DNA from 2 places in the Streptomyces sp. NPDC052910 genome. Region 1 is predicted to be linked to the other one. Evidence: riboswitches for the same ligand, from Rfam matches in the RefSeq annotation. Region 1 holds a riboswitch; the other holds the start of a gene.
What was found. A riboswitch is a leader RNA that binds a small molecule or an ion and turns the genes downstream of it on or off. The one in region 1 is predicted to bind thiamine pyrophosphate.
Positions count from the first base shown of each region.

Region 2: it holds a riboswitch for thiamine pyrophosphate, as region 1 does, so the genes downstream of both, ACZ6X9_RS00380 (thiamine ABC transporter substrate-binding protein) here and thiO (glycine oxidase ThiO) in region 1, are expected to answer to the same signal.

Region 1 covers NZ_JBVJJR010000003.1:322,136-337,831, forward strand. Annotated here, with positions in the region: gene ACZ6X9_RS12410 (Rv2175c family DNA-binding protein) at 1-90, opposite strand, end outside; gene ACZ6X9_RS12415 (NAD(P)/FAD-dependent oxidoreductase) at 272-1,555, opposite strand; TPP riboswitch at 1,699-1,811, shown strand; gene thiO (glycine oxidase ThiO) at 1,809-3,005, shown strand; gene thiS (sulfur carrier protein ThiS) at 3,002-3,253, shown strand; gene ACZ6X9_RS12430 (thiazole synthase) at 3,255-4,058, shown strand; gene pknB (Stk1 family PASTA domain-containing Ser/Thr kinase) at 4,240-6,198, shown strand; gene ACZ6X9_RS12440 (deoxyribonuclease IV) at 6,198-7,076, shown strand; gene ACZ6X9_RS12445 (sulfite oxidase-like oxidoreductase) at 7,203-7,844, opposite strand; gene bfr (bacterioferritin) at 8,000-8,491, shown strand; gene ACZ6X9_RS12455 ((2Fe-2S)-binding protein) at 8,488-8,844, opposite strand; gene ACZ6X9_RS12460 (class II 3-deoxy-7-phosphoheptulonate synthase) at 8,991-10,340, opposite strand; gene ACZ6X9_RS12465 (trp operon leader peptide) at 10,441-10,497, shown strand; gene ACZ6X9_RS12470 (anthranilate synthase family protein) at 10,589-12,565, shown strand; gene ACZ6X9_RS12475 (6-phosphofructokinase) at 12,714-13,748, opposite strand; gene ACZ6X9_RS12480 (response regulator) at 13,804-14,490, opposite strand; gene macS (MacS family sensor histidine kinase) at 14,498-15,696, opposite strand, start outside.
Region 2 covers NZ_JBVJJR010000001.1:88,945-104,640, forward strand. Annotated here, with positions in the region: gene ACZ6X9_RS00355 (ABC transporter ATP-binding protein) at 1-487, shown strand, start outside; gene ACZ6X9_RS00360 (hypothetical protein) at 469-1,692, shown strand; gene ACZ6X9_RS00365 (hypothetical protein) at 1,894-2,820, opposite strand; gene ACZ6X9_RS00370 (ABC transporter ATP-binding protein) at 2,953-4,011, opposite strand; gene ACZ6X9_RS00375 (ABC transporter permease) at 4,011-5,696, opposite strand; gene ACZ6X9_RS00380 (thiamine ABC transporter substrate-binding protein) at 5,672-6,769, opposite strand; TPP riboswitch at 6,765-6,869, opposite strand; gene rlmN (dual-specificity RNA methyltransferase RlmN) at 6,938-8,044, opposite strand; gene ACZ6X9_RS00390 (phosphatidate cytidylyltransferase) at 8,189-9,295, opposite strand; gene frr (ribosome recycling factor) at 9,295-9,852, opposite strand; gene pyrH (UMP kinase) at 10,023-10,802, opposite strand; gene tsf (translation elongation factor Ts) at 10,963-11,799, opposite strand; gene rpsB (30S ribosomal protein S2) at 11,978-12,871, opposite strand; partial or broken gene ACZ6X9_RS00415 (M23 family metallopeptidase) at 13,187-13,735, shown strand; gene ACZ6X9_RS00420 (TetR/AcrR family transcriptional regulator) at 13,908-14,462, opposite strand; gene whiG (RNA polymerase sigma factor WhiG) at 14,539-15,375, opposite strand; partial or broken gene ACZ6X9_RS00430 (DNA-processing protein DprA) at 15,665-15,696, opposite strand, start outside.

The DNA of each region.
Region 1 (15,696 bases):
TGTCACCTCCACGTCGAGCATCTCGGCGATGTCGGGGAGGGTGAGCCACTCGGAGACGAGGGCGTCGATCTTCGTGTCAATCTCGGTCACGGGACAAGCCTGCCATCCGCCACGGACAGCCGGTACCCGGGGACACCCGGGGGAGGCGGTTTGGCCCGTCCGGCGTTCGAGGTCAACCGCGCGGAGCGCGGTTTCAGAGGGCACGGGGGCTCGCCCCCTCAAGAAACGGTGAAAGTGGGGGTCCCCCCTCCGGGGGAGGGACCGGGGCACCTCACCCCACCGCCGCCTTCAGCGGCACCGCCGGATCGGCCACCCGCGCCCGGTCCACGACCGCGCCCTTCTCGATCAGCTTCCGTCCCTGCGCCAGGTCCCGCGGCCGCCCCACGGCCAGCACCGCGACCAGGACGCCGGCGCGCAGCCAGCACACCGTCCACGCCGCCCCCGCCGGATCCCCGCGCCACACCAGTTCGTCGGCGGCCGCGTGGTGCCCCGCGTACTGCACGAACCGCCCGAACTGCTCGGACCAGAAGTACGGCACCGGGTCGTAGACCGGCCCCTCGGCCGGCCCGTGCGCGATGTTCGCCGCGACGGTCTTCGGCCCCTGGAGGGCGTTGTCCCAGTGGTGGACGAGGAGCCGTTCGCCGTACCGGGCGGAGGGGAAGGAGGCGCAGTCCCCGACCGCGTACACGTCCGGGACGGACGTCCGCAGCCGGTCGTCGGTGACGACGGACCGGTCCGCCGCGAGCTCGACGCCCGAGCCGGCGAGCCAGTTGGTGGCCGGCCGCGCGCCGATGCCCACCACGACGGCGTCGGCGGTGAGCCGCGTCCCGTCCGCCAGCAGCACGGCGCCCGGCTCCAGGGCGGCCACCCGGGCGCCGGTGAGCAGCCGGGCACCGCTCTGGGCGTACCAGTCGGCCATGTGCGCGGCGACCTCGGCGGGCAGCGCCCCGGCCAGCGGCCGGTCGGCGGCCTCGACGACGGTCACCCGGCAGTTGGCCTCGCGGGCGGCGGTGGCGAACTCGGCGCCGATCCAGCCGGCGCCGACGGCGACCACGTCGCCCTTGCGCTCCAGCAGCGGGCGCAGCCGCTCCGCGTCGTCCAGGGTGCGCAGCAGGTGCACGCCCGGCAGGTCCTCGGCGCCGGGCAGTTGGACCGGCTCGGCGCCGGTGGCCACCACCAGGACGTCGTACGGGACCGGGCCGCGCACCGTGTCGACCTCGTGGTCGGCGGGGCGCAGGCCGGTGACCTCCAGCCCGAGTCGGAGCTCGATGTCCAGGGAGGCGAAGTCGACCTCGAAGGCGGACCCCTCCGCCTTGCCGAGCAGCACCGCCTTGGACAGCGGCGGCCGGTCGTAGGGCGGGTGGGGCTCGGCGCCCAGCAGGGTGATCGTGCCCTCCCAGCCCTGCTCGCGGAGGGCGACGGCGGTCTGCACGCCGGCCATGCCGGCGCCGGCCACGACGACGCGCCGCCGCGCCGTGCCCCCGGCTGTGTCCTCGGCTGTGTCCTCGGAGTGCCCGGGGGCCGTACCACTGCGGGTGTTCGTCTGCTCACTCACCTGATCACTGTAGGGGGGCGGACGAGGTCTCCCGGAGCACCGTGCGGCGAGACCTCCGACACAACACCACCGCGCCGCGCGCCTTCCGGCGGCCTCCCGCCGCCTTCCGCCGCGTTCGCGGCCCGTACTAGGGTGGCCGGTGCACAAGCACTCGCGGGAGCCCGGACGGACCGGGCTGAGAGGGAGGCTGGACGGCCTCCGACCGTACGAACCTGATCCGGGTCATGCCGGCGAAGGGAGGGGCTGGACGCCCATGCACGCGTCTTCTCGCTCAGCACCGTACGACGCCCTGGTGGTCGGCGGCGGGATCATCGGCCTGGTGACCGCCTGGCGGGCGGCCCAGCGGGGCCTGCGGACCGCGGTCGCCGACCCGGCGCCCGGCGGCGGGGCCGCCCTGGTGGCGGCCGGAATGCTGGCGGCCGTCACCGAACTGCACTACGGCGAGCAGGCGCTGCTCGCCCTCAACCTGGCCTCCGCCCGCCGCTACCCCGGCTTCACGGCCGAGCTGGAGGAGGCGAGCGGCCGGGACACCGGCTACCGCGCCTGCGGCACCCTGGCCGTCGCCCTCGACGCCGACGACCGCGCCCACCTGCGCGAACTCGGCGCGTTCCAGCAGCGCTGCGGCCTCGACGCCCAGTGGCTGTCCGGCCGTGAGTGCCGCCGCCTGGAGCCGATGCTCGCCCCGGGCGTCCAGGGCGGCCTGCGGGTGGACGGCGACCACCAGACCGACCCCCGGCGGCTGGCCGCCGCCCTGCTGACCGCGTGCGAACGTGCCGGAGTGGCCTTCCACCGCGCGGCGGCCGCCCGGGTGCTGCTGGACGGCGACCGGGCCGTCGGCGTCGAACTCGCCGACGGCGAGCGGGTCGCCGCCGGTCAGACCGTGCTGGCGGCCGGCAGCCACAGCGGCCGGCTGGCCGGGTTGCCGGACGACGTCCTGCCGCCGGTCCGCCCGGTCAAGGGCCAGACCCTGCGGCTGCGCGTCCCCGAGGCGTACCGGCCGTTCCTCTCCCGCACCGTCCGGGCGGTCGTCCGCGGCGGTCACGTCTACCTGGTCCCCCGCGAGAACGGCGAGCTGGTGATCGGCGCGACCAGCGAGGAACTCGGCTGGGACACCACCGTCACCGCCGGCGGCGTCTACGAGCTGCTGCGCGACGCGCACGAGCTGGTGCCCGGCCTCACCGAACTGCCGCTCGCCGAGACCTCGGCCGGGCTGCGCCCCGGCTCCCCCGACAACGCGCCCCTGCTCGGCCCGACCGGACTCCCCGGCCTCCACCTGGCCACCGGCCACCACCGCAACGGCGTCCTGCTGACCCCGCTCACCGGCGACGTCATGGCCGAGGTGCTCACCACCGGACGGCTGCCCGAGGAGGCCCGTCCGTTCAGCCCCCGCCGGTTCGCCGCGCCGGCCGGCCCCCGCCCGTCCTCCCTCGCTCAGGAGCCCTCCGCATGACCGGCACGGAATCGCCCCGCGTCTCCGGCACCCCCGCCGTCCACACGGTCCACGTCAACGGCGAGCGGCGCACCGTCCCGCCCGGGACCACCCTCGCCACGCTCGTCACAGGCCTCACGGGCGCCGACTCCCCCGGCGGCGTCGCCGCCGCCGTCAACGAGACCGTCGTCCCGCGCGGCCGCTGGGCGGACACGCCCCTGCGCGACGGCGACCGGGTCGAGATCCTCACCGCGGTCCAGGGAGGCTGACATGGCGGACGACGTGCTCACCATCGCCGGCACCCCCTTCACCTCCCGCCTCATCATGGGCACGGGCGGGGCACCCAGCCTCGACGTCCTGGAACGGGCCCTCCTCGCCTCGGGCACCGAACTCACCACCGTCGCGATGCGCCGCCTCGACCCGGCGGTCCGCGGCTCGGTCCTCTCCGTGCTCGAACGGCACGGCATCCGGGCCCTGCCCAACACGGCCGGCTGCTTCACCGCCGGCGAGGCCGTCCTCACCGCCCGGCTGGCCCGCGAGGCGCTGGGCACCGACTGGGTGAAGCTGGAGGTCATCGCCGACGAGCGCACCCTGCTGCCCGACCCCATCGAGCTGCTCGACGCCGCCGAGATCCTGGTCGACGACGGCTTCACCGTCCTGCCGTACACCAACGACGACCCGGTCCTGGCCCGCCGCCTGGAGGACGTCGGCTGCGCCGCGATCATGCCCCTCGGCTCCCCCATCGGCTCCGGCCTCGGCATCCGCAACCCGCACAACTTCCAGCTCATCACGGAACGGGCGAAGGTCCCGGTGATCCTGGACGCGGGCGCGGGCACGGCGTCGGACGCCGCCCTGGCCATGGAACTCGGCTGTGCCGCCGTCATGCTCGCCTCGGCGGTGACGCGCGCCCAGGAGCCGGTCCTCATGGCGGAGGCGATGCGGCACGCGGTGGAGGCGGGCCGGCTGGCGCACCGGGCGGGACGGATCCCGCGCCGCCACTTCGCGGAGGCGTCGTCGCCCACGGCGGGCAGGGCGGTCCTGGACCCGGAGCGGCCGGCGTTCAGCGCGCGCTGAGAGGGGTGGCCCCGGCCATTTCGGCCCGTCCGGCGTCTGAGGACGAGCGGCGGAGCCGCGAAAAGGGGGCCCGGGGCGCGGCCCCGGGAAACGGCGAAAGGGGGGACCGGGGCACGACCACCCCGCCGTCCGGACGCACGAGCGTACGGCCCGCCCCCGATCACTCGTAGACTCGTCAACCGTGGATACGACCCTGCCGGACCCCTTCGTCGACCAGTTGCTCGACGGCCGCTACCGCATCGAGGCGCGGGTAGCCGCGGGCGGCATGGCCACGGTGTACCGGGCCCTGGACACCCGGCTCGACCGGGTGGTCGCCGTGAAGGTGATGCACCCCGCCCTCGCCGCGGACAAGGTCTTCGTCGAGCGCTTCATCCGGGAGGCCAAGTCCGCCGCGCGCCTGGACCACCCGAACGTGGTGGGCGTCTACGACCAGGGGACGGATCGCGGATTCGTCTACCTCGCGATGGAGTACGTGGCCGGCTGCACCCTGCGGGACGTGCTGCGCGAGCGGGGCGCGCTCCAGCCGAGGGCGGCGCTGGACATCGTGGAGCCGGTGCTGGCCGCGCTGGGCGCCGCCCACCGCGCGGGGCTGGTGCACCGGGACATGAAGCCGGAGAACGTGCTGATCGGCGACGACGGCCGGGTCAAGGTCGCCGACTTCGGACTGGCCCGCACCGTGGGCACCAGCAGCGCCACCAACACGGGGTCCATCCTGGGCACCGTCTCCTACCTCGCGCCCGAGCAGATCGAGCACGGCACGGCGGACACCCGCACCGACGTCTACGCGTGCGGCGTCGTCCTCTACGAGATGCTCACCGGCGTCAAGCCGCACAGCGGCGCCAGCCCCGCCCAGATCCTCTACCAGCACCTGCACCGGGACGTGCCGCCGCCGTCGCAGGAGGTCCCGGGGATGGCCCCGGAGCTCGACGACCTGGTGACGGTGGCCACCGCCCGCGACCCCGAGCTGCGGCCGTCGGACGCCGTCGGCATGCTCGGCCTGGTCCGGGCCGCGCGCGCGACGCTGACCCGCGAGCAACTGGACGCCCGGCCCCCGCTGGCCGGGGAGCGGGTCGCGGTGGACGACGAGGACCCGACGAGCGTCCTGCCGCGTCCGGTCACCGCGCAGCCGCTGCCTCCGGCGGAGGCGCCCGCACCGGACCCGATGGACATGACGGCGCGCATCGACGGCGCCCTCGAGCCCCCGCCGCCCGCTCCCCCGGCCCGCCCCCGGCGGCTCGCCGCCCTGCGGCGCCGGCCGCGGCGCGCGGTGCTGGTGGTGGCCGGTGTGCTGCTGGCGCTGCTGGCCGCTACGGGCGTGTGGTACATCAACGCCGGTCAGTTCACCTCCGTCCCCGCCGTGCTGGACCTGACCCAGGCGGACGCGGAGAAGAAGCTGGACAAGGCCGGGCTCAAGCTGCGGATCCGGCCCGAGTTCAGCGACACCGTCGAGCGCGGCCACGTGATGTCCACCGACCCCAAGCCCGGCGAGCGCATCCGGCACACCGGCCGGGTGACGGTGGTCGTCTCGCGCGGCCCGGAGCGGGCCGAGGTGCCCAACGTCGTCGGCATGCGGCTGGACGAGGCGAAGAAACGGATCACCCAGGCGGGTCTGACGGTCGGCGACGTCCGGACGCAGTTCAGCGACGAGACCCCGCAGGGCGAGGTGCTCGCCAGCGACCCCCGGGGCGGTGACGAGCGCCGCCCCGACACGCCGGTGTCGCTGATCGTCAGCAAGGGCGAGCCGGTGGAGGTGCCGGACGTGTCCGGCCTGTCGCCCGACGACGCCCAGTCCGTGCTGGGCGACGCGGGCCTGCGGATCAAGGTCTCGGACGCGCAGGTCTACTCCGACCGGGACAAGGGCGACGTCGCCGAGCAGTCCCCCGCCCGGGGCGTGCAGGCGGCCAAGGGCGACACCGTGACCGTCACCCTGTCCAAGGGCAAGGAGATGCTCACCGTCCCCGACGTCACCGGGAAGAGCGAGGCCGAGGCCAAGCGGATCCTGGCCGCCGCGGGCTTCGAGGTCCGGGTGGACCGGCCGTTCTTCTTCCCCCGCGACTCCGTGGAGAGCCAGTCGGTCCGGGCCGGCGACAAGGCCGCGCGCGGCGACACGATCACCATCCGCCTCAAGGGAGCACTGTGATGTCCGGCACCGCGACGGCGGGCATACCCCGCAACCCCGTCGGCGGCCACATCCCGGTGGCCGGCGGCCTGGCCCGCACCGGCCTGCCGTACGCACGCGAGATCGGCGCCGAGGCCGTCCAGGTCTTCGTCGCCAACCCGCGCGGCTGGGCGACCCCGCCCGGCAGCCCGCGGCAGGACGAGGAGTTCCGCGCGGGCTGCGCGGAAGCCGGGCTGCCGGTGTACGCCCACGCGCCGTACCTGATCAACTTCGGCTCCCACACCGAGGCGACCGCCGAGCGGTCCGTCGAATCACTGCGGCACTCCCTGCGGCGAGGCCGGCAGATCGGCGCCCGGGGCGTCGTCGTCCACACCGGCGCGGCCACCGGCGGCCGGCCGCGCGCCGAGGCCCTGGCCCAGGTGGGCGAACGGCTGCTGCCGCTCCTCGACGAGCTCACGGACGACGAGGACCCTCGCCTGCTGCTGGAGCCGACGGCCGGGCAGGGGGCGTCGCTCTGCTCCTGGATCGCCGATCTCGGCCCCTACTTCGAGGTGCTCGCGCACCACCCGAAGCTCGGCGTCTGCCTCGACACGTGCCACCTCTTCGCGGCGGGCCATGACCTCGCCGCTCCCGGCGGCATGAAGGCGGCTTTGGACGAGCTCGTCTCCGTCGTGGGGCCGGGGCGGCTCGGCCTCATCCATGCGAACGACTCCAAGGATGTGGCCGGGGCGCACAAGGACCGGCACGAGAACATCGGCGCCGGTCATATCGGGGCCGCGCCGTTCGCGGAGCTGTTCTCCCACCCGGAGACGGCGGGCGTCCCGCTGACGATCGAGACGCCGGGCGGGAAGGACGGGCACGCGGCGGATGTGGCGCGGCTGAAGGGGTTGCGGGGCTGAGGCCCCGGGGAGTCGCCCCGGCCCCTCCCTTTCACCGTTTCTTGCGGGGGCAAGCCCCCGCACCCCCGAAACCGCGCTCCGCGCGGTTGTCCTCAAACGCCGGACGGGCTCACCCTCCAGGGACCCCTAAAGCTCGGGCCCGTCCCCCGGCGCCTCCTGGTACGAGTACCGCTGCTCCGCCCACGGGTCCCCCACGTTGTGGTACCCGCGTTCCTCCCAGAACCCCCGCCGATCAGCCCTCATGTACTCGACACCCCGCACCCACTTCGGCCCCTTCCACGCATACAGATGAGGCACCGCGAGCCGCACGGGAAACCCGTGTTCGGCGGTCAGCAGTTCACCGTCCTTGTGCGTGGCGAAGATCGACCGGTCGGAGGCGAAGTCGGAGAGCCGCAGGTTGGAGCTGTAGCCGTACTCGGCCCAGACCATGACGTGGGTGACGTCGGGCGCGGGAGGGGCGAGGTCGAGGATGGTGCGGGTGGCGACGCCGCCCCACTCGGCGTCGAGGACGCTGTACTTGGTGACGCAGTGCAGGTCGGCGACGACCGTCGTGTACGGCAGGGCCGAGAACTCCTCGTGCGTCCAGCAGCGCTTGTCGCCGTCGGCGGTCGCGCCGAAGACCCGGAACTCCCAGCGGTCCGGGCGGAACCGCGGTACGGGCCCGTAGTGGGTCACCGGCCAGCCGCGCTGGAGACGCTGCCCCGGAGGCAGCCGGAGATGTTCCCCTTTACGGCTTTCCGACTGACCCGACCGTCCCGACTGACCCATGCCTCCATGGTGTCAGACCCCGGCGGATGCCGGTGACCGGGGGCCGCCCGCTATCCCGACAACTCCCACTAAGTGTGCACTTACTGGACGGCCCGGTGGGCCGGTGCGAGGATGCGCGCATCCTGCCGGTATGAGCTTGGGAAGGAGCCCGCGCGATGCAGGGCGACCCGGAGATCATCGAATTCCTCAACGAGCAACTGACGGGCGAGCTGACCGCCATCAACCAGTACTTCCTGCACGCGAAGATGCAGGAACACCACGGCTGGACCAAGATCGCGGAACACACGCGGGCGGAGTCGTTCGACGAGATGCGGCACGCCGAGGTCCTCACGGACCGGATCATCTTCCTGGAGGGGCTGCCCAACTACCAGCGGCTCTTCCACGTCCGCGTGGGGCAGACGATCACGGAGATGTTCCAGGCCGACCGGCAGGTCGAGGTGGAGGCGATCGACCGCCTCCGGCGCGGGGTGGAGGTGATGCGGGCCAAGGGCGACATCACCTCGGCGAACATCTTCGAGTCGATCCTCGCGGACGAGGAGGACCACATCGACTACCTCGACACCCAACTGGAGCTGATCGAGAAGCTGGGTGAGCCGCTGTACCTGGCGCAGTTCATCGAGCAGTCGAGCGGCGAGGCGTCACACTAGGCCGCGCGGGCGATCCCGTCCGCCGGCGGCACGGGCGGCGCCACCGGTGGTACGGCCGGCACGGTCGGTACGGACGACACCGGCGGTACGGAGGGGGCGGGCGGCGCGGCCGGCCCCGCCGTCGGTACGAGCGCGTTCGGGTCGGCGCCCAGCGGATCCCGGGAGCCCCGGTCCACCAGTTCCCGCCGCGGGCAGGCGCCCCGCCCGAGCAGGGCCTGGATGCGCCGTACGCAGCTTCCGCAGTCCGTGCCCGCCTTGCTCGCGGACGCGATCTGCCGGGGCGTGCACGCGCCGTTCTCCGCGTGCTCACGCACCTGCTGCTCCGTGATGCCGAAGCACGAGCAGACGTACACGCGGTCACCGCCTCGCCGAAGGAGAAGATCAAAAAGGTAGGTAACCCTTACCTTACCCGCACCGCTCCGGCGGCGACAACGCGCGGGTACGCCGAGGGGCGCGGATCACAGATCCGCGCCCCTCGCGTATGCCGGGTCAACGACCCTCACTGGTCCCGGTACATCTCCGCGACCAGGAAAGCCAGGTCCAGCGACTGACTGCGGTTGAGCCGCGGGTCGCAGGCCGTCTCGTACCGCTGGTGGAGATCGTCGACGAAGATCTCGTCGCCGCCGCCCACGCACTCGGTGACGTCGTCGCCGGTGAGCTCGACGTGGATGCCGCCCGGGTGGGTGCCCAGCTCCTTGTGGACCTCGAAGAAGCCCTTGACCTCGTCCAGCACGTCGTCGAAGCGACGGGTCTTGTGGCCCGAGGCCGCCTCGAAGGTGTTGCCGTGCATCGGGTCGGAGACCCACACCACCTGGGCACCGGACGCCGTGACCTTCTCCACCAGGGTGGGCAGCTTGTCGCGGATCTTGTCCGCGCCCATCCGGGTGATGAAGGTCAGCCGGCCCGGCTCGCGCTCCGGGTCCAGCCGCTCGATGAGGGTCAGCGCCTCCTCGGGCGTGGTCGTCGGACCCAGCTTGACCCCGATCGGGTTGCGGATCTTCGACGCGAACTCGATGTGCGCCCCGTCCAACTGCCGGGTGCGCTCGCCGATCCACACCATGTGGCCCGACACGTCGTACAGCCGGCCGGTCCGCGAGTCGACGCGGGTCAGCGCCGACTCGTAGTCCAGGATCAGCGCCTCGTGGGAGGCGTAGAACTCGACGGTCCTGAACTCCTCCGGGTCCACCCCGCAGGCGTTCATGAAGTTCATCGCCCGGTCGATCTCCCGCGCCAACTGCTCGTAGCGCTGGCCGGAGGGCGAGGAGCGGACGAAGTCCTGGTTCCAGGCGTGCACCTGGCGCAGGTCCGCGTAACCGCCCGTGGTGAAGGCGCGCACCAGGTTCAGCGTGGACGCCGACGCCTGGTACATCCGCTTCAGCCGCTGCGGGTCCGGGGTACGGGCCTCCGGCGTGAAGGCGAAGCCGTTCACCGAGTCGCCCCGGTAGGTCGGCAGGGTCACGCCGTCCCGGGTCTCGGTCGGCTTGGAACGCGGCTTGCTGTACTGGCCGGCGATCCGGCCGACCTTGACGACCGGCACGGAACCGGCGTACGTGAGCACCGCCCCCATCTGGAGCAGCGTCTTGAGCTTGTTGCGGATCTGGTCCGCGCCGACCGCGTCGAACGCCTCGGCGCAGTCGCCGCCCTGGAGCAGGAACGCCTCGCCCCGGGCCACGGCGGCCAGACGCTGACGCAACTGGTCGCACTCACCGGCGAAGACCAGCGGCGGATAGGACTCGAGCTCGGCGATCACATCGCGCAGAGCCTCGGAGTCCGGCCAGTCAGGCTGCTGCGCCGCGGGCAGGGAGCGCCAGGTGTTGCCACCGGCGTGGATTTCAGCGTTCACGGTCACGCTCCCACATTACGGGGTGCGGGCACCCGTCCATCCGGAGGACCGGACTGTGAGACGAACTTCTCCGCCATCCGGCACATCATCCGGTAAGGTGCGCGGCATGTACGCGTACAGCAACCAGAACTGGTGGTGGACCGCTCATCCGGCGGCCCACTGACTGCGCGTACCCAACCGACGCGAGGCCGCCCGAGGGGCGGCCTTCGGCGTTTCCGGGCCCGGCCGTTCCTCTCCCACCGGAAGGAACCCCCGTGCACGACACCACGACCGCCGCCCTCCCCGCCCTCCTGGCCCGGCTCACCGCCCCGGACCACCCGCCGTTCGCCCTTCTCCACCGCCGCACCCCCGGCCTGGCCGGGGACACCGTCGAACTGCTCACCGGCCCGGTCGCCGAGGCCGGACGCCTGGCGGACATCGCCCTGCCCGACGGCCCGCCCGCGGCCGGCGCCCCGGCGCACGACGCGCTGGCCCTCGTCCCGTTCCGGCAACTGCGCGAGCGCGGCTTCGAGGTCCACGACGACGGCACGCCGCTGCTCGTCCTGCGCCCCGAGGAGACGTACGAGCTCCCGCTCGCGGACGTCCTCGCCGCGCTCCCCGCGCACGAGGTGCGGGTGGAGGGCGGCGCGTTCGACGTCGGCGACGAGGAGTACGCCCGGACCGTCGAGCGGGTCGTCCGGGACGAGATCGGCGGCGGCGAAGGGGCGGACTTCGTCGTCCGCCGCACTTTCGAGGGCGAGATCCACGGTTTCGGACCGGCCGACGCGCTGGCCCTCTTCCGCCGGCTGCTGTCCGGCGAGCGCGGCGCGTACTGGACGTACGTCGTGCACACCGGCGACCGGACGCTGGTCGGGGCCAGCCCCGAGGTCCACGTCCGGATGTCCGGCGGCACGGTGGTGATGAACCCGATCAGCGGCACCTACCGCTACCCGGCCGAGGGGCCGTCCGCCGAGGGGCTGCTCGCCTTCCTCCACGACCGCAAGGAGGTGGAGGAACTGTCCATGGTCGTGGACGAGGAGCTGAAGATGATGTGCACCGTCGGCGACATGGGCGGCGTGGTGGTCGGCCCGCGGCTGCGCGAGATGGCCCACCTCGCGCACACCGAGTACGAACTGCGCGGACGGTCGTCGCTGGACGTGCGGGAGGTGCTGAAGGAGACGATGTTCGCGGCGACGGTCACCGGATCGCCGGTGGAGAACGCCTGTCGCGTCATCCGCCGCCACGAAGCCGACGGGCGCGGCTACTACGCGGGCGCCCTCGCCCTCATCGGCCGCGACGCGGGCGGCGCCCGCACCCTCGACTCCCCCATCCTCATCCGCACCGCCGACATCGACCGGCGCGGCCGGCTGCGGCTCTCCGTCGGCGCCACCCTCGTCCGGCACTCCGACCCGCGCGGCGAGATCGCCGAGACGCACGCCAAGGCGGCGGCCGTCCTGGCGGCGCTCGGCGTCCGGCCCCCCACCGGCCGCCCGGCCGCCGGCACCCCCGCCCGGCTCGCCGACGACCCGCGGGTGCGGGCCGCGCTGGACGCGCGGCGGGCGGACCTGGCGCCGTTCTGGCTCCGCATGCGGGAGCAGTCCCCCTCCGGTACGACGTCCGGGCACGCGCTCGTCGTCGACGCCGAGGACACGTTCACGGCGATGCTCGCACATCTGCTCCGGGCCTCCGGGCTCGCCGTCACCGTCCGCCGCTTCGACGAGCCCGGCCTGCGCGACGCCGCCCTCGCCCACCAGGGCCCGGTCGTGCTGGGCCCCGGCCCCGGCGACCCGTCCGACCCCGCCGACCCCCGCATGCGGCTGCTGCGCGGACTGACCGCCGACCTCCTCGCCGGCCACCGGCACGGCCTCCTCGGCGTCTGCCTCGGCCACGAACTCATCGCCGCCGAACTGGGACTGGACATCGTCCGGAAGGCGGTGCCCTTCCAGGGGGCGCAGGAGCGGATCGACTTCTTCGGGCGCTCCGAGACGGTCGGGTTCTACAACACGTTCACGGCGCGGTGCGGCGCCGCTGTCGCGGGAGAGCTGGCGGCGCACGGCGTCGAGGTCGCGGTGCACGCTGTGACGCGTGAGGTCCACGCACTGCGTGGGCCCGGCTTCGCCGGGGTGCAGTTCCATCCGGAGTCGGTGCTGACGCTGGACGGGGTGGGGGTGGTGTCGCGGCTGCTGGCCGCGGTGGGTGCGCCCCTGTCCCGCCCCTTCACCGTTTCCCGGGGAGGCCCCCGGACCCCCTGAAACCGCGCTCCGCGCGGTTGTCCTCAAACGCCGGACGGGCTGACCACAGCCCGTCCGGCGCTTCGGGGGGTGCGGGGGCCCGCCCCCGCAAGAAACGGTGAAGTGGGGGTCCCCCCTCTGGGGGAGGGACAGGGGCAGCCCCCCGGCGTCAGCCGAAAAGCACCCGCACCTCCTCGTACCGCTCCGCCGGCACCGTCTTCAAAGAAGCCGTCGCCTCCCCCAGAGGCACCCGGACGATCTCCGTCCCCCGCAGCGCCACCATCCGCCCGAACGCCCCGTCCCGCACCGCGGCGATCGCGTGCAGCCCGAAGCGGGTGGCCAGCCATCGGTCGAAAGCGCTCGGTGTCCCACCCCGCTGGATATGGCCGAGCACCGTCGTCCGCGCCTCCTTCCCCGTCCGTCGTTCGATCTCCTTGGCGAGCCATTCCCCCACTCCGGAGAGCCGGACGTGCCCGAAGGAGTCGAGGCCGGCGGAGGCGTCCTTGAGGACGAGTTCGCCGTCCACCGGCATGGCGCCTTCCGCGACGACCACGATGGGCGCGTAACTGGCCCGGAACCGCGAGGTGACCCAGCCGCACACCTCGTCGAGGTCGAAGCGCTGCTCGGGGATGAGGATGACGTTGGCGCCGCCGGCGAGGCCGGAGTGGAGGGCGATCCAGCCCGCGTGCCGGCCCATGACCTCGACGACGAGGACGCGCATGTGGGATTCGGCGGTGGTGTGCAGCCGGTCGATGGCCTCGGTGGCGATGTTGACGGCGGTGTCGAAGCCGAAGGTGTAGTCGGTGGCGGAGAGGTCGTTGTCGATGGTCTTGGGGACGCCGACGCAGGGGACGCCGTGCTGTTCCCAGAGCCGGGCGGCGACGCCGAGGGTGTCCTCGCCGCCGATGGCGACGAGCGCGTCGACGCCGAGGGCGGCCAGGTTCTCGCGGATCCTGCGGACGCCGTCGCGTTCCTTGAAGGGGTTGGTCCGGGAGGAGCCGAGTACGGTACCGCCGCGGGGCAGGATGCCGCGGACGGCCGGGATGTCGAGGGGGACGGCGGCGCCGGTGAGCGGCCCGCGCCAGCCGTCCCGGAAGCCGGTGAACTCGTACTGGTGGTCCTGGACGCCCTTGCGGACGACGGCCCGGATGACCGCGTTGAGCCCGGGGCAGTCGCCTCCGCCGGTCAGCACTCCGACACGCATGACGCACACCTTCCCTCCAGCCGGGACGACCGCCCGGCCGCGGCGGACCGGTGGCTCAGGCGTCGTCGAGACCTCGCTCTATGGCGTAGCGGACGAGCTCCACCCGGTTGTGCAGTTGGAGCTTGCCCAAGGTGTTCTGCACATGGTTCTGCACCGTCCGGTGGGAAATAACCAGCCGTTCGGCGATCTGCTTGTACGAGAGGCCCTTGGCGACGAGCCGGAGCACTTGGGTCTCGCGGTCGGTGAGCCGGGGCGCCTCCGGCGCGGAGGGTCCCGAGGCGGGCGCGGCGGGGGCGGGTTCGGCGGCGAGGCGCCGGTACTCGCCGAGGACGAGTCCGGCCAGGCCGGGGGTGAAGACGGGGTCGCCGGCGGCGGTGCTGCGGACGGCGGCCACGAGTTCGTCCGTGCTCGCGGACTTGACCAGGTAGCCGGTGGCGCCGGACTTCACCGCCTCCAGGACGTCGGCGTGTTCGCCGCTCGCGGAGAGGACGAGGACGCGCAGCGCGGGGTTCTCGCCGACGAGTTCCTTGCAGACCGCGACGCCGGGCAGGCCGGGCAGGTTGAGGTCGAGGACGAGCACGTCGGGGGCGGCGGCGCGGGCGCGGCGGACGGCCTGGGGGCCGTCGCCCGCGGTGGCGACCACGTCGAAGCCGGCGGCGGCGAGGTCCCGGGCGACGGCGTCGCGCCACATCGGGTGGTCGTCGACCACCATCACCTTCACGGCCTGTTCCGCAACCGTCATACCGCCGTCACACCTCACTCTTTCGCGGGACTCGTGGGACCGTCAGTTCGACCTCGGTGCCCTGGCCGGGCACGGAGACCAGTTCCGCCGTGCCGCCGAGGTCGCGGAGCCGGCCGCGGATGGACAGGGCGACGCCCATGCGTCCCTCGCGTTCCGCGTCGGCGAGCCGGCCCTCGGGGATGCCCGGTCCGTCGTCGCGGACGCTGACGATCACCTGGCCGGGTTCGTCCTCGACGAGGATCCAGGCCCGGGCGTCCTCGCCCGCGTGCCGTTCGACGTTGTCCAGGGCGGCGCCGACGGCCGCGGCGAGCTCCGCCGCGGCGGCCGACTCCAGCAGGACGGGGGTGCCGGGCGCGGCGAAGGTCACCGCGGGGCCGGCGTAGGGGGCGAGGAGGGCCCGCAGGTCGCAGGGGCCTTCGGGGGCGCGGGCGGCGGGGACGGGCAGGGGCTCGGCGGCGGCCGCGTCGACGGGCCGGGCCCCCGCGGGCCCCTGCGACCTGCGGGGCGGGACGAGCCCGCCGGCGACCAGGGTGCGCAGCGCGATCTCCTGTTCGCCCGCCATCCGGCCGAGCTCGGCGGCCTCGCCGCCGAGGGCGGCGCCGCGCCGCTGGACCATGGCGAGGACCTGGAGGACGCTGTCGTGGATGTCCCGGGCGAGCCGCTCGCGCTCGCGGTTGGCCGCCTCGATGCGCAGCGCCTGGGCGAGGGTGCGTTCGCTGACCCGGGCGACCTCGACGACGTAGCCGATGGCGATGCTGGCGACCCAGACGAGCAGGACGTCGTGGAGGGTGTCGCGGGGCAGCCCCTCGCGTTCGATCGCGTTGGCGAGGGCGACGAGGGTGGCGGCGCCGGCCGCCCAGCGCCAGCCGCCCTTGATGGCGCAGCCGAGGACCGCGCCGGCGGTCCAGACGGACGGGAGGGTGGCGGCGCCGTCCTCGATCCGGAACCGGGTGTCCAGCACGCCGGTGAGCAGGATGCCGCCGAGCGCGACGACGAGGTCCGCTACGAGGAAGCGGCCGGTACAGCGTTCGGCGGACGAGACGCGGTTCCAGGTGAGCAGCGTCCACAGGGTGAGTACGCCCATGTAGAGCGCGGCACCGAGCGGGTGGGCGTACTCGTGGTAGTCGGGGACGAAGAGCACGAGGGCATAGCAGAGGGTGACGATCCGGTAGCCGGTGAGCGCCCGCCACAGCGGCAGCTCCACCG
Region 2 (15,696 bases), on a different contig from region 1:
GCGGCGCGAGCGGTTCGGCTGGATCGACAGCGTCCCGCACCTCGTGCCCGAGCTGACCGGCTGGGAGAACGCCGCGCTCCCCCTGCTGGCCCGGGGCACCGGCCACCGCGCCGCCAAACAGGCCGCCGCCGAGTGGCTGGAACGCCTCGACGTGGGCGACTGCGCCCGCAAACGGCCCGGCGCGCTCTCCCGGGCCCAGTGCCAGCGCATCTCCGTCGCCCGCGCCCTGGCCTGCGAGCCCACCGTCGTCTTCGCCGACGACCCCACCGCGCCGCTGCACAGCACCGACCGGGCCCAGGTCCTGCGCACCCTCACCACCGCGGCCCGCTCCCACCACATCACGGTCGTCCTCGCGACACCGGACGACGAGGAAGCCGCGCTCGCCGACCGGACGGTCGGCCTCGCCGACGGCCGCCGGGGCGGCGGCATCCCCGCACCGGACGCTCCCGACGGGGAGGGCAGGGCCGCGTGCTCAGTCTCCGCCTGACCCGGGGCGCGCACCCGCTCGTCCTGCTCCGGCGCGTGCTGGTCGCCGCCGCCGCGGCGGGCGCCGCCTTCCTGCTGCTCTGCGCCCTCGGATACGCGGTCGCGCACCCGAAGCGGCCGGAGGAAGGGGTCGTGCGGCTGCTGTGGTGCGCGGTTCCCTGCGCGGCGGTCGTGTACTTCGCGCTGGCGGTGGCCCGGACGGACCCGGCCACCCGGCCCCGGGACGGGCTGGACGCGATCGGGCTCGGGCCGGTGCGGCTCGCCCTGCTGGCGGCCACCTCGACGGCCGTCACCTGCTGCCTGGGCAGCGGCGCCGCCCTCCTCGTCTACCTGGAGCTGCGGGGCGACCTCGGCGGCACCCCGCTGAGCGGAACGGCGCACCGGCTGCTGGACGGCGGCCACGCCCTGCCCTGGGCCGCCACCGTGACCCTGCTCGCCCTGCTGCCCGCCGTGAGCTCCGGCGTGTGCGCCCTCGTTCTGCGCCCGCGCGAGGCGGCGCGCCGGCGCCCGGGCCCGGCACACGCCCGTCCGCAGCCGGACGACACCGGCGTACCGTCGCGCGGCGCGCCCGTCCGGCCCTCGTACGCCGGGCTCCCCTGGGGCATCGCCGTCATCGCCACCGGCCTCGCCCTGGTGGCGTACGTGGGCCACGCGCCCGCGCCCGAACCGGGGCGGCTGCTCGCGCTCCCCGGCCAGGACGGCGGCGCCTCCCCCGGCCTCCTCGGCGGCTGGCTGCTCACCGTGCTGGGCCTGGTCCTGGCCGGGCCCGGGCTGACCCACTGGTGCGGGGCGGCGCTGGCGGCCGGGCGGCCCGGTCCCGTCCGGATGCTGGCCGGACGCATGCTCCAGGACGCGGCGACGCGCCTGGGCCGGCCGCTCGGTGTGCTGTGCGCGGTCGCCGCCGGTGCCCTGGCCGCCGCCGAGCTCTACGGTGTGGCCTGGGAGGCCGCCGGCCCCCGGCCGTTCGGCCCGCTCACCGGGCTGGGCGCCGCCGTGGTCATGGCCTGCGCCACCGCCACGGCGATCACCGCCGCTCTGGATACTCGGCAGGTGCGTTCCGAGACGACGGCGGCGTTGCTGCGGCTGGGGTTGCCGGGGTCGCTGCTGCGGGGCGCCGCCGCTGTTCGGACCGTCGCCCTGGTCGCCGTTCTCGCCCCGCTGACGTGGGTGATCGCGGAGTTGGCGGCGTTGCCGCTGACGCGGTGAGGGTGCCCCGGCCCCTCCCCTAGAGGGGGCACCCCCATATCACCGTTTCCTGGGGGCCAGCCCCCAGACCCCCGTGTCCTCAAGTGCCGGACGGGCTGAAACAGCCCGTCCGGCGCTTGAGGACAGCGCCCGCAGGGCGCTTCGGGGGTGCGGGGGCGTAGCCCCCGCAAGAAACGGTGAAAGGGAGGGGCCGGGGCACTCCTACACGCGCTGCGCGGACGCCTCGGGCGCCTCCGCGACGGTTGGCGCCGCCCCATGGCTGTCGGGCTCGCCGAACCAGGCGACAGCGACCGCGCCCGCCACGGCCAGGATGAATCCCAGGACGGCCACCCAGGCGAACCCCGCCCGAGAAGCGTCGCCGAGCAGCAGGACGCCGATGATGCCGGGGAGGATCGTCTCGCCGACGACCAGCGCGGCCGTCGCCCCGTTGACCGACCCGATCTGCAGGGCCACCGTGTGCAGGTACATGCCGACGCCACCCGAGATCAGGATCGCGTAGAGAGCGGGGTCGGCGAGAAGAGTGGGCACGTCGAACGGATCGATGCCGTCGAGTATGCGGACCCCGACACCGATGGCACCGAAGCCCAGCCCGGAGAGCAGACCGGCGAGGATCGCGGCCCGGGAGCCCATCAGCCGCACGGCCACCGTGCCACCGGCCATCAGCACGACGGAGATGATCAGCAGCCACCAGTGCGTGGACCGAGCGGTCTCCCCGCTGCCCTCGTGCCCGGCGGCCGTCGCGAGCAGCACCAGAGCGACGCAGACCACGGCGATGGACGCCCACTCGGGACGCTTGAGCCGGATGCCGAGCAGCTTGATGCTGAGCAGCGCCGTGACGATCAGGTTGGCGCTGATGACCGTCTGGGAGAGGAAGAGGGGCAGCATCCGGGCCGCGAGCGCGCCGAGGCCGAAGCCGAGGAAGTCCAGGACCGTACCGACCATGAACTCCCACGTCACGGCGGCCTTGGCGGTGGAGGACAGGCTGGGTCCGCCGTGCTGGGTCACGCCCGCCTCGGGGGACGAGGCCGCCTCCCGCTGAGCGGATTTCCGCGATCCCACGGCTTGCAGGACCGAACCCGTGCCGTAGCACGCCGAGGCCGCGACAGCCGTCACAAGGCCGATGATCACCAATTGCTCCGTTCGCCAATGAACCGCCTGCTCCTGAACCAGACGTCCAATGCGGCGAGGAAGTTGCCTTGGGTCAAGAACTGGTCAAGAAAAGAAGGGGGCCCGGGCGCTTCCCCGCCGTCCCGGGAGAACTCAGTCTCCCAGCACCACCACGTGCTCCGGGTCGAAAGCGACACGGACCCGGGCGCCCACCTCCGGCGCGTGCGCCAGCGCGCACGCTGCCTGGAGCGCCGGGCCGTGCTCCGGGCGCAAGGAGACCAGCACATGGTCGCCGCGGAAGGTCCGGGCCGTGACCTCGCAGGGAAGGCCGTCCTCCACCAACCGGACGCCGCCGGGCCGCACCAGGAGCGGAGACGCGCCCTCCGGCGCACCGGCCGGGACGGGCACCTTGCCCCACGGGGTGTCGGCCCGGTCGCCCGAGACCGTCGCGGGGACGACGTTGTCGAAGCCGAGGAAACGGGCCACGAACTCCGAGGCGGGCCGCCGCCACACCTCCAGGGGCGTGCCCTGCTGGGCGATCCGGCCGTCCCGCATCACCACCACCCGGTCGGCGAGCGCGAACGCCTCGCCCTGGTCGTGGGTGACCGCCAGCACGGTCGTGCCGAGCCGGCCGAAGAGCTGCCGCAGCTCGGTCACCAGCCGCTCGCGCAGGCTCCGGTCGAGCTGACCGAGGGGCTCGTCCAGCATCAGCAGCCGGGGACTCGGCGCGAGCGCCCGGGCCAGGGCGACGCGCTGCTGCTCGCCGCCGGACAGCGCGGCGACGGACCGGCGCCCGGCGCCCGGCAGGCCGACCAGGTCCAGGAGTTCCGTGACGCGCCCTCGGGCCTCGGCCCGGCCGGCGCCTCGGGTGCGCAGGCCGAAGGCGACGTTCGCCGCCACGTCCCGCTGCGGGAACAACTGGTGGTCCTGGAACATCAGCCCCACCCCGCGCCGGTGCACCGGCACTCCGCCGACGTCCTCGCCGGACAGGAACACCCGCCCCGCGTCGGCCCGCTGGAGCCCGGCGACCACCCGCAGCAGCGTGGACTTGCCGCTGCCGCTGGGGCCGAGGACACAGACGATCTCGTGCTCGGCCACGTCGAGGTCGACGGCGTCCAGGACGGTCCGGTCACCGAAGCGGACGGTGACGCCTTCCAGGCGCAGCATCGGAGCGGTCGGCATCGCAGCGGACGGCATCGCAGCGGTCGGCATCAGAACTCCCCCGTACGGTCGGTGCGGACGCGTTCCAGCACCAGCAGCGCCACGGCGCACACCAGCATCAGGATCGTGCTCAGGGCCATCGCCTGCCCGTAGTTCAGCTCCCCGGGCCGGCCCAGCAGCCGGGCCACGGCCACGGGAAGCGTGGGGTTGTCAGGACGGGCGATGAAGACGGTGGCGCCGAACTCGCCGAGGGAGACGGCGAAGGCGAAGCCCGCCGCGACCGCCAGCGCCCGGCCGACCATCGGCAGGTCCACCTCCCGCCAGACCCGCCACGGGGACGCGCCGAGCACCGCCGCGGCCTCCCGCAGCCGCGGGTCGACGGCGCGCAGCACCGGCAGCATCGTGCGCACCACGAACGGCACTCCGACCAGCGCCTGGGCCAGCGGCACCAGGATCCAGGAAGTCCGCAGGTCCAGCGGCGGCTCATCCAAGGCGATCAGAAAGCCGAAGCCGACGGTCACGGCGGAGGTGCCCAGCGGCAGCATCAGCAGCGCGTCGAAGCCGCGGACCAGCCGGCCCTCGCGCCGGGTGAGCGCGGCGGCGGCCAGTCCCCCGACGGCGACCGCGATGGCCGTGGCCGCGAGACCGTACGCCAGCGAGTTGCCGATCGTCTCCAGCGGGGCGACGCCGAGCACACCGTCGTCCCCGGCCGAGGCCAGGGCGCGGTAGAAGTCGAGGCCGTAGCCGTCGGGCCCGTCGAAGGAGCGCAGCACGAGCACCGCGAGCGGCAGCACGAGCAGCGCGGTCACACTGGCCAGCACGGCGGCCAGCAGCCCCCACTGGGCGGCGCCGCGCGGCCGGCGCGCGGTGCGGCGCGCGTCCACCAGGCGCAGGACGGACTCGCGCCGGCGCACGGTCCAGGCGTGCACCAGGAGCAGGGCGGCGACGGCGGCGAACTGGACGAGGGTGAGGACGGCGGCCGTCGGCAGGTCGAGCAGCTCGGCGGTCTGCCGGTAGATCTCGACCTCCAGCGTGGCGTACCGCGGGCCGCCCAGGATCTGGACGGCGCCGAAGGAGGTGAAGGTGAAGAGGAAGACCATCAGCGCCGCGGCGGCCACCGCCGGGGCGAGGGCGGGCAGGGTGATCCGCCGCCAGGCGGCGAACCGGCCGGCGCCGAGCACCCGCGCGGCCTCCTCCTGCCGGGGGTCGAGCTGCGCCCAGAGCCCGCCGACGGTCCGGACGACCACGGCGTAGTTGAAGAAGACGTGGGCGAGCAGGATCGCCCACACGGAGTTGTCGAGCCGGACGCCCCACAGCTCGTCGAGCAGCCCCCGCCGCCCGAGCAGCGCCAGGAAGGCCGACCCGGCCACGACGGTGGGCAGCACGAACGGGACGGTGACCACCGCCCGCAGCAGCCCCTTGCCGGGGAAGTCGAAGCGCGCCAGGACGTATGCGCCGGGGAGCGCGAGCACCAGCGTGAGCGCCGTGGAGGCCGCCGCCTGCCAGGTGGTGAACCACAGGACGTGCCCGGTCGCCGGGTCGCTGAGCACCTCGCCGATCCGGCCGAACCGCCACCGCCCGTCCGCCTTCAGCCCCCGCGTGACGATCGCCGCCACCGGATAGGCGAAGAAGAGACCGAAGAAGGCGAGCGGGACGGCCATCAGGCCGAGGCGGACACCCGTCCCTCGCGCTCCGCGATCCTTCGGTGCGGTTACTTCAGGACGATCGAGGACCATGCCTTGACCCACTGATCACGGTTCTTCGCGATCTTCTCGGGGGCGAGCGTCTGCGGGGCGTCGACCGTCGCGCCGAATTTCGTGAACAGCTCGGGCAGCTTCGCGTCCGTCACCACCGGCTTGACGTACATGCTGAGCGGCACGTCCTCCTGGAACCGCTTGCTCAGCAGGAAGTCCAGCAGCGCCTTGCCGCCCTTGGCGTTCTGCGCGCCCTTGAGCAGCCCGGCGTACTCGGTCTGCCGGAAGCAGGTGCCGGTCGCGACGCCGGTCGGCGCCTCGTCCGCCGACTTCGGCTGCGCCTTCATGCCCTGCACCTCGGCCGGCGGGCTGGAGGCGTAGGAGACGACGAGCGGCCGGTCGCCCTTGGCCTTGCGGCCGGCGGCGGAGCCGGAGAAACGGTCGTTGTACGCCTGCTCCCAGCCGTCGACGACCTCGACGCCGTTGTCCTTGAGCTTCTTCCAGTAGTCCTGCCAGCCTTCGTCACCGAACTTGGCCACCGTCGCGAGCTGGAAGGCGAGGCCCGGGGAGGAGGTGGCCGCGTTCTCGGTGACCAGCAGGCCCTTGTACTCGGGCTTCACCAGGTCGTCGAGGGTCTTCGGCGGCGTCAGCTTGTGGCCGGTGAAGTAGGCGCGGTCGTAGTTGACGCAGATGTCACCGGAGTCGACGGGCGTCACCCGGTGCTCCGCGTCGTCGGCCCGGTACTCCTTCGCCACCCGGTCCAGGCCCTTGGCCTCGTACGGCTCGAAGATCCCGTTGTCGAGGGCGCGGGAGAGCAGCGTGTTGTCCACGCCGAAGAACACGTCCCCCTGCGGGTGGCTCTTGGACAGGATCGCCTGGTTCACGGCCCGCCCGGCGTCGCCGCTCTTGAGCGTCTTGACCTTGTACCCGGTCTGTGCCGTGAACTCCTTCAGCACATCCGGGGAGACGACGAACGACTCGTGCGAGACGAGGGTGACCGTCTTGCCGCCGTCCGTCTCCTTGGCCTCGTCGGAGCCGCCGCAGGCCGCGAGGACCGGAACGGCCAGGGCGGAGACGGCGACGGCGCCCAGGGCACGCCGGAGGGTGGTGTTCATGGTCGAGCTGACTCCCTACGCCGGTACTAACCGGATCAGGTCCGAGGGTCTGCGGCGTGGCCGCACTCTCAGCGCTGTGTGCGCTCCCCTGTCGGATTGTTCATTTGTGCGAGCGGTGCGAGTGCACCGTATCAGTGCACCCGCCCGCTTCCCCGCCCTCGGCGAGGCTCAGCGCTCGGTCGCCGCCAACTGACCGCAGGCGCCGTCGATCTCCTGACCACGCGTGTCCCGGACGGTGACCGGGACGCCGTGGGCGGCGATCGCCGCGACGAACGCCCGCTCGTCCTCCGGGCGGGACGCCGTCCACTTCGAGCCCGGCGTGGGGTTCAGGGGGATCAGGTTCACGTGCACCCGCTTGCCCTTGAGCAGCCGGCCCAGCAGGTCGCCGCGCCACGCCTGGTCGTTGATGTCCCGGATCAGGGCGTACTCGATGGAAATCCGGCGGCCGGACTTCTCCGCGTACTCCCAGGCCGCGTCCAGGACCTCGCGGACCTTCCAACGGGTGTTGACCGGGACGAGCGTGTCGCGCAGCTCGTCGTCGGGCGCGTGCAGCGAGACGGCGAGGCGGCACTTGAAGCCCTCGTCGGCGAACCGGTGCATCGCCGGCACCAGGCCGACGGTGGAGACGGTGATGCCGCGCTGCGACAGCCCCAGGCCGTCCGGCTCGGGGTCGGTCAGCCGGCGGATGGCGCCGACGACGCGCTTGTAGTTGGCCAGCGGCTCGCCCATGCCCATGAAGACGATGTTCGACAGCCGCGCCGGGCCTCCCGGGACCTCACCGTCGCGCAGCGCCCGCATGCCGTCCACGATCTGGTGCACGATCTCGGCGGTCGACAGGTTGCGGTCCAGACCGGCCTGGCCGGTGGCGCAGAACGGACAGTTCATCCCGCAGCCGGCCTGTGAGCTGATGCACATGGTGACCCGGTCCGGGTAGCGCATCAGGACGGACTCGACGAGCTTGCCGTCGTGCAGCCGCCACAGCGTCTTGCGGGTGGTGTCGTCGTCGCACGAGATGTGCCGCACGACGCTCATCAGCTCCGGCAGCAGTTCGCCCGCGAGCTTCTCGCGGGCGGCGGCCGGGATGTCCGTCCACTGCGCGGGGTCGTGCGCGTACCGCGCGAAGTAGTGCTGGGACAGTTGCTTCGCCCGGAACGGCTTCTCACCGATGGCGGCGACGGCCTCCTTGCGCTCCGCGGGCGAGAGGTCGGCGAGGTGCCGCGGGGGCTTCTTGGCTCCGCGGGGGGCGACGAAAGTGAGTTCTCCGGGCTTAGGCATGGTTCTTCTAGTGTCGCAGACGCGCGGGTGGGGCCCGCCGTCCTGTGGACAGCGGGCCCCACCCGAGGGGAATACGCAGGTCAGCCGAGGTTCAGTCGGCGCCGACGAAAGCGACCGGCAGTGATCGCACCACCGGCGCCCGCGTCACCCGGCGCCGACGAAAACCACCAGCAGCAACCACACCACCGGCGCCGTCGGCAGCAGCGAATCCAGCCGGTCCATGATGCCGCCGTGACCCGGGAGCAGCCGGCCCATGTCCTTGATGCCCAGGTCCCGCTTGATCATCGACTCGCCGAGGTCGCCCAGGGTCGCGCTCACCGCGACGGCCAGGCCGAGCAGCAGGCCCTGCCACCACACCCCGTCGTCGATCAGGAAGCGCATGCACAGCGCGCCCGCCGCCATGGCGAACAGCACGGCACCGATCAGACCCTCGCGGGTCTTGCCGGGGCTGATGCGCGGGGCGAGCTTGCGCTTGCCGAAGCGCCAGCCCACCGCGTAGGCACCGGTGTCGCTGACCACCGTGAGGATCAGGAAGGTCAGCACCCGCCAGGCACCGTCGTCGGCTGCCAGCATCAAGGCCACGAAGGTGGCCAGGAACGGCACGTAGAACGCGGTGAAGATGCCCGCCGTGACATCCTTGAGGTAGTCGTCCGGCGGCTCGGTCATCCGCCACACCAGCACCGCGAGCGCGGTGAGGGCCATGGCCACCCACGCACCCTCGGCGCCGTCGGCGTACCCCGCGACGATCATCGCGGCCCCGCCGATGGCGAGCGGCACCAGAGGCGCCTTGATGCCCTTCCGCTCGGCGAGCCGGGAGGTCAGCTCCCACAGCCCGACCACCACGGCGACAACGATCACGCCGAGGAAGACGGGCTTGTAGACGAAGAGCGAGGCGACGATGACCGCGCCGAGCCCCAGGCCCACCCCTATCGCGGCGCGCAGATCGCGGCCCGCGCTCTTCTTCCCCGCCTTGGGCGCCTGGGGGGCGGGTTCCTGCGGCCGGATGTCGGGCTCCCCTCGGTGACGTTCGTCGCGTTCATCGCGTTCATCGCGGAACAGGGGGCCACCGAGGTGAGTGGCCCCCTGGTCACGGTCCTCCTGGTCTCCGCCTGCGTCGGGCACGATCGGCATGGCCCGAGTCTGCGCCGCCCCGGCCGCTTCGCGCACTGGACCCGCCGGGAACGGGGTGTGCCGGTCGGCGGATCCCCACTGCCCGGCGCGCGACGGGGTTCCCCAGGATGCGTCGTTCATCAGACCTCGAGCAGCTCGGCTTCCTTGTGCTTGAGCAGCTCGTCCACCTGCGCCACGTACTTCGCGGTGGTGTCGTCGAGCTCCTTCTCGGCGCGGCGCACCTCGTCCTCGCCGGACTCCTTGTCCTTGACGAGCTTGTCCAGGGCGTCCTTGGCCTTGCGGCGGATGGAGCGGATCGAGACCTTGGCGTCCTCGCCCTTGCCCTTGGCGACCTTGATGAACTCCCGGCGGCGCTCCTCGGTGAGCTCGGGGAAGTTCACTCGGATGATGTTGCCGTCGTTGCTGGGGTTGACGCCCAGGTCGGAGTCGCGAATGGCCTGCTCGATGTTGCGCAGGGCGCTCTTGTCGAACGGGGTCACCACGGCCATGCGCGGCTCGGGGACCGAGAACGACGCCAGTTGGTTGATGGGCGTCAGCGCACCGTAGTAGTCCGCCACGATCTTGTTGAACATCGCCGGGTGGGCACGCCCGGTGCGGATCGCCGCGAAGTCCTCCTTGGCGACCACGACGGCCTTCTCCATCTTCTCCTCGGCTTCGAGGAGGATCTCTTCGATCACCACTTGCTCCTGGTGTTATCAGTAAGCAGAGCCTCGCCCCTGCGCGCGTCTTCTCCTGCACGGTGTCCGACCGGCAGGCGGTTGTCCATCCCCGGGCCGTGGTCTTCCCGCGGCCCCGGGTTGCCGTCCGCCGCTGCCCGGGGGGCGCGGCGGACGGCCGTACGGGCGTCTCAGTCCCGCGTGCCCTGGTCGCTCACGAGCGTGCCGATCTTCTCACCCTTGACGGCGCGGGCGATGTTGCCCTCGGCGAGCAGCTCGAACACCAGGATCGGCAGCTTGTTGTCCATGCACAGGCTGATGGCGGTGGCGTCCGCGACCTTCAGGCCGCGCGCCAGCACCTCGCCGTACTCCAGGGCGTCGAACTTCACCGCGGCGGGGTTCTTCTTCGGGTCCGAGTCGTAGATCCCGTCGACACCGTTCTTGCCCATGAGGATCGCCTCGGCGTGGATTTCCAGGGCGCGCTGGGCGGCGGTGGTGTCGGTGGAGAAGTAGGGCATGCCCATGCCCGCGCCGAAGATCACGACGCGGCCCTTCTCCAGATGGCGCACGGCGCGCAGCGGAATGAACGGCTCGGCGACCTGGCCCATGGTGATGCCGGTCTGGACGCGGGTCTCGACCCCCTCCTTCACCAGGAAGTCCTGGAGGGCGAGGCTGTTCATGACCGTGCCGAGCATGCCCATGTAGTCGGAGCGCGCCCGGTCCATGCCGCGCTGCTGGAGCTCGGCTCCGCGGAAGAAGTTGCCGCCGCCGATGACGACGGCGATCTCGTAGCCCTCGCGGACCACGGCCGCGATCTCCCGGGCGATGGCGTGCACGATATCGGGGTCGACACCGAGCCCTCCGCCGCCGGCGAAGGCCTCGCCGGACAGTTTCAGCAGGAACCGGCGGGGTTTCCCGTGGTCGTCGCTCTTGCCGTCGGCGGCCCTGTGGGCGTCCGCACCCTGATTCATTGGAGTTCTCCTCGTGCACATACGAAGAAGGCCATTGCCGGTGGGTCCTTTCGGTTCCCTGTGCGGCAATGGCCTCCTCGTCACATCAGCGGCCGGCCGGTGACCGGTCGGCTGCGTACGACCCTAGCGGGTCGCGGGTCAATCGCTGCCCTGCCGAGGCTCAGGCGCCGACGCGGATGCGGGCGAAGCGCTTCAGCGTGACACCGGCCTCGTCCAGGATCTTCTGGACGGTCTTCTTGTTGTCCTTGGCGAAGGGCTGGTCCAGCAGGACCTGCTCCTTGAAGAAGCCGGTGACGCGACCCTCGACGATCTTCGGGAGGGCGGCCTCGGGCTTGCCCTCCTCGCGCGCGGTGGCCTCGGCGACGCGACGCTCGTTCTCCACGACCTCGGCCGGGATGGCGTCACGGGAGAGGAACTTCGGCGCGAACGCGGCGATGTGCTGCGCGACGTCCTTCGCGACCTCGGCGTTCTCCTTGTCCAGCTCGACCAGGACGCCGACCTGCGGGGGCAGGTCCGCGGCGGTGCGGTGCATGTACGCGGAGACGTAACCGCCGGCGAACGCCGCGAAGCGGTCCACGACGATCTTCTCGCCCAGGGTGGCGTTGGCCTCGTCGATGAACGCCTGGACGGTCTTGCCGGCCTCGATCTCGGAGGCGAGCAGGGCCTCGATGTCGGCGGGGGCGGTCTTGGCGACGTGAGCGGCGAGCGCGTCGGCCACGGCGATGAACTTCTCGCCCTTGGCGACGAAGTCGGTCTCGCACTTCAGCTCGACGATGACACCGGAGGTGTTGTCGTCGGCGATGGAGGAGACGACGGCGCCGTTCTCGGTCGTGCGGGACTCGCGCTTGGCGACGCCCTTCAGGCCCTTGACACGGACGATCTCGACGGCCTTCTCGAGGTTGCCCTCGGCCTCGTCGAGCGCCTTCTTGCAGTCCATCATGCCGGCGCCGGTGAGCTCACGGAGCTTCTTGACGTCAGCGGCGGTGAAGTTCGCCATCGTTGAAATCCTTCTTGTGCACTGTGCCCCGCCGTGCCGCTCGGCACCCGGCGGGGCAGGTCCGTCTTGAGGTCACCACGACGGCCGGCCCCCGTCCACCGGACGGAATCCGGCCGTGGATCCACCAGGGACGGCGGGGTCACGCTGTGCGTGGCGCCCGCCGTCCGGTACGGCAGGGTCAGGCCTGCTCGGCGTCCGCGGCCGGCTGCTCAGCCTCGGCCTCGGCCTCGGCGGCGGGCGCCTCGGCAGCGGGAGCCTCGGCGGCGGCCGGGGCCTCCTCGGCAGCCTTCTTGGCGTCCCCACCCTCGAGCAGGTCGCGCTCCCACTCGGCCAGCGGCTCGCCGGCCTTCTCGCCCGGCTTCTGGTCGCCGGTCGCGGCACCGGAGCGGGCGATGAGGCCCTCGGCGACGGCGTCGGCGATCACGCGGGTGAGCAGGGTGACGGAGCGGATCGCGTCGTCGTTGCCCGGGATCTTGTAGTCGACCTCGTCGGGGTCACAGTTGGTGTCGAGGATGGCGACGACCGGGATGCGGAGCTTGCGCGCCTCACCGACGGCGATGTGCTCCTTCTTGGTGTCCACGATCCAGACGGCGCTGGGCACCTTCTGCATCTCGCGGATACCGCCGAGGGTCTTCTCCAGCTTGGCCTTCTCGCGGGAGAGGACCAGGAGCTCCTTCTTGGTGAGGCCGGAGGCGGCCACATCCTCGAAGTCGATGAGCTCGAGCTCCTTCAGGCGCTGCAGGCGCTTGTAGACGGTCGAGAAGTTGGTGAGCATGCCGCCCAGCCAGCGCTGGTTGACGTAGGGCATGCCGACGCGGGTCGCCTGCTCGGCGATCGCCTCCTGGGCCTGCTTCTTCGTACCGACGAACATGATGGAGCCGCCGTGCGCGACGGTCTCCTTGACGAACTCGTAGGCGCGGTCGATGTACGACAGCGACTGGAGCAGGTCGATGATGTAGATGCCGTTGCGCTCGGTGAAGATGAAACGCTTCATCTTCGGGTTCCAGCGACGGGTCTGGTGACCGAAGTGGACGCCGCTCTCCAGCAGCTCCCGCATCGTGACGACGGCCATGGCCGTGCTCCTTGTGATACTCGGTTTCCACGGCGGCCGGGCGGCCGCCGCTCCTGACGCCCCGGAGCGCCCGCCGTGCGCCGCTCCCCGCTGGGGAGCCGTTCACGGACCGAGGGACGCGGCCACCGCGCTGCCCGGGAAGGGTCTGACGCGACAGTGGCGGGGCGTGCGAAGTCGACCCGGTGACCCGGATCGCCAAGAGAAGTGTACGGGACCGGGGAAGGGGTGGGTGACGGCGTTGTCCACAACCAGCGGGTAATCCACAGGTCCGGCTCAAGATCCCCTGGAATCAGGGAGTTCCGTCACGGTGGGCGCATGCACTCGCTGAGGTTCTCGCGCTTTCTTCTGGCCGCGGTGGTGGCCGCGGTCGTGCTCGTCTGTGCGCTGCCGGCGGTGGCCGGTGACGGCCCCCCGGCCCCACCGGTCGCACCGGTCGCCCGGGTCTGGCCGGTGGGCACCCGCCCGCCGATCTCCCGTGGCTGGGACCCGCCCGCCGCGCCCTGGGGCCGCGGCCACCGGGGCGTCGACCTGGCCGCCGTCCCCGGCACCCCGGTCCGGGCGGCCGCCGCCGGCGTCATCTCCTTCGCCGGGACGGTCGCCGGGCGGGGTGTGGTCGCCGTGGAACTCGCGGGGATCGGTGGCCCTCCGTTGCGGACCACATACGAGCCGGTGGCCGCGGTCGGGGTGCGGCGGGGGGAGCGGGTGGCGGCGGGCACGGTGCTGGGCGAGCTGGGGCCCGGGCCCTGGCACTGCGCTGCGGGCTGTCTGCACTGGGGGCTGCTGCGGGGGCGGGAGTACCTGGATCCGCTGGAGCTGCTGCCGGGGTGGCTGGTGCGGCGGGGGCCGTCGCGATTGTTGCCCCTGTCCCTCCCCCAGAGGGGGCACCCCCATTCGCCGTTTCTTGCAGGGGCTGCGCCCCCGCACCCCCGAAACCGCGCGGAGCCACGAAAAGGGGGTCCGGGGCGCAGCCCTGGAAGAAACGGTGAATGGGGGTGCCCCCTCTGGGGGAGGGACCGGGGCAGCCACCCCCGGGGCGTCAGCCCCGGACCCCCCGCAACGCCATCCCCACCGCGACGGCGGTGACCCGCTCCGGCTCCTCCACACCGAGCTCGATCCGCCGGACAGCCGCGTCCACGACACCCTGAAGCATCATCGCGACAAGACGGGGCTCCGCATGCCCCAGCGCCACCAGCGCCTCCCCCACCATCGAGATCAACCCGCCATGCGCGGCCCGGATCTTCTCCCGGGCGGCGGCGTCGAGCTCACCCGCGGAGATGGCAACGACGGCGCGGTGCCGGCGGTCCCCGACGAGGGCGAGCTGCCTCCGCACATACGCCTCGATCTTCGCCTCGGGCGTGTCGGCCGCCGCCATGGCGGACTCGACCTCGGCCGCCCAGACGGGGAAGTCGACGGCGCAGAGCTCCTCGACCACGGCCGCCCGGGAGCGGAAGTACTCGTAGACCGAGGACCGAGCGAGCCCGGTGCGCTCGGCGAGGGCGGGGAAGGTGAGCGCTTCCGTACCGCCTTCGGACAGCAGGGAGCGGGCGGCGTCCAGCAGGGCGTCGCGCTGCATCGTCCGGTGCTCGGCCACTGAGGCCGCTCGAATCCTGGGCACGGTTCCACTTTACGGACCCCGGAGGAAAGAGACGAGGTCGGAGCGGCGTTCCTCAGCGCCCCACGTCAGCGAGCTTGGCCCGCAACTGGAGCACCGACTTGGTGTGGATCTGGCTGACCCGGCTCTCGGTGACGCCGAGGACCTGGCCGATCTCGGCGAGCGTGAGCCCCTCGTAGTAGTAGAGGGTGACCACCGTCTTCTCCCGCTCCGGGAGGGTGTTGACGGCCCGGGCCAGCAGTCGGCGCAGCTCGTGGTCCTCGGCCACCTCGACGGGGTCGTCGGCCGCCGTGTCCTCCAGGGTGTCCATCAGGCTGAGCCGGTCGCCACCCTCGCCTCCGACGTGCAGCAGCTCTTCCAGGGCGACGACGTTCGCCAGGGACAACTGGCTGAAGACGGTGTGCAGTTCGTCGAGGGGGATGTCCATCTCGGCGGCCACCTCCGCCTCGGAGGGCGTACGGTGCAGGCTGGCCTCCAGGGTGGCGTAGGCCCGCTCCACGGCCCGTGCCTTCTGCCGGACGGACCGGGGGATCCAGTCCAGCGCCCGCAGTTCGTCGATCATCGCGCCCCGGATGCGGGTGATCGCGTAGGTCTCGAACTTGATGGAGCGGGCGGGGTCGAACTTCTCGATCGCGTCGATCAGTCCGAAGATTCCGGAGGAGACGAAGTCCGCTTGCTCGACGTTGGGCGGCAGCCCGACGCTGACCCGTCCCGCCACATACTTGACCAGCGGCGAATAGTGCAGGATGAGCTGCTCCCGCAGCCTTTCGTCACCCGAGGCCTTGTACGAGCGCCACAGCTCGTCGAGGGTCGCGGGTGCGGGCGGGCGGGTGGCGCCGCGCGCCGCGGGGGGTGCCGCCGCGCGGTCCGATCCGGAGGGTTGCTGGGGCATTCGTCGTCTTGAGCCGTTCTGCTGTGACGTGGATCAGGTGCGACAGGATCCATCCGCATGGCCGGAATCCCGTGAGCGTAGCGTGACCGGCGCACTGCGGGGAGCGACCGGGCCCCTCGGGCCCGCACGGCGGTCCGCACGGCCGTGATCCCCCGGCCGTGCTCGTGGCCGGCGGCCGTGCCCCGGGACCGTGCGGGGCCCGGCGGGGGCGCGGCCCGGCGCCGGTGCCGCCGGGGTCACCGCGGTCTTGGCGGTCATGTCCTTAACCCTTTCACCCGATCGCCCCAGGTCAAGAACCGCCTCGCCGCACAGGGGAGCGCC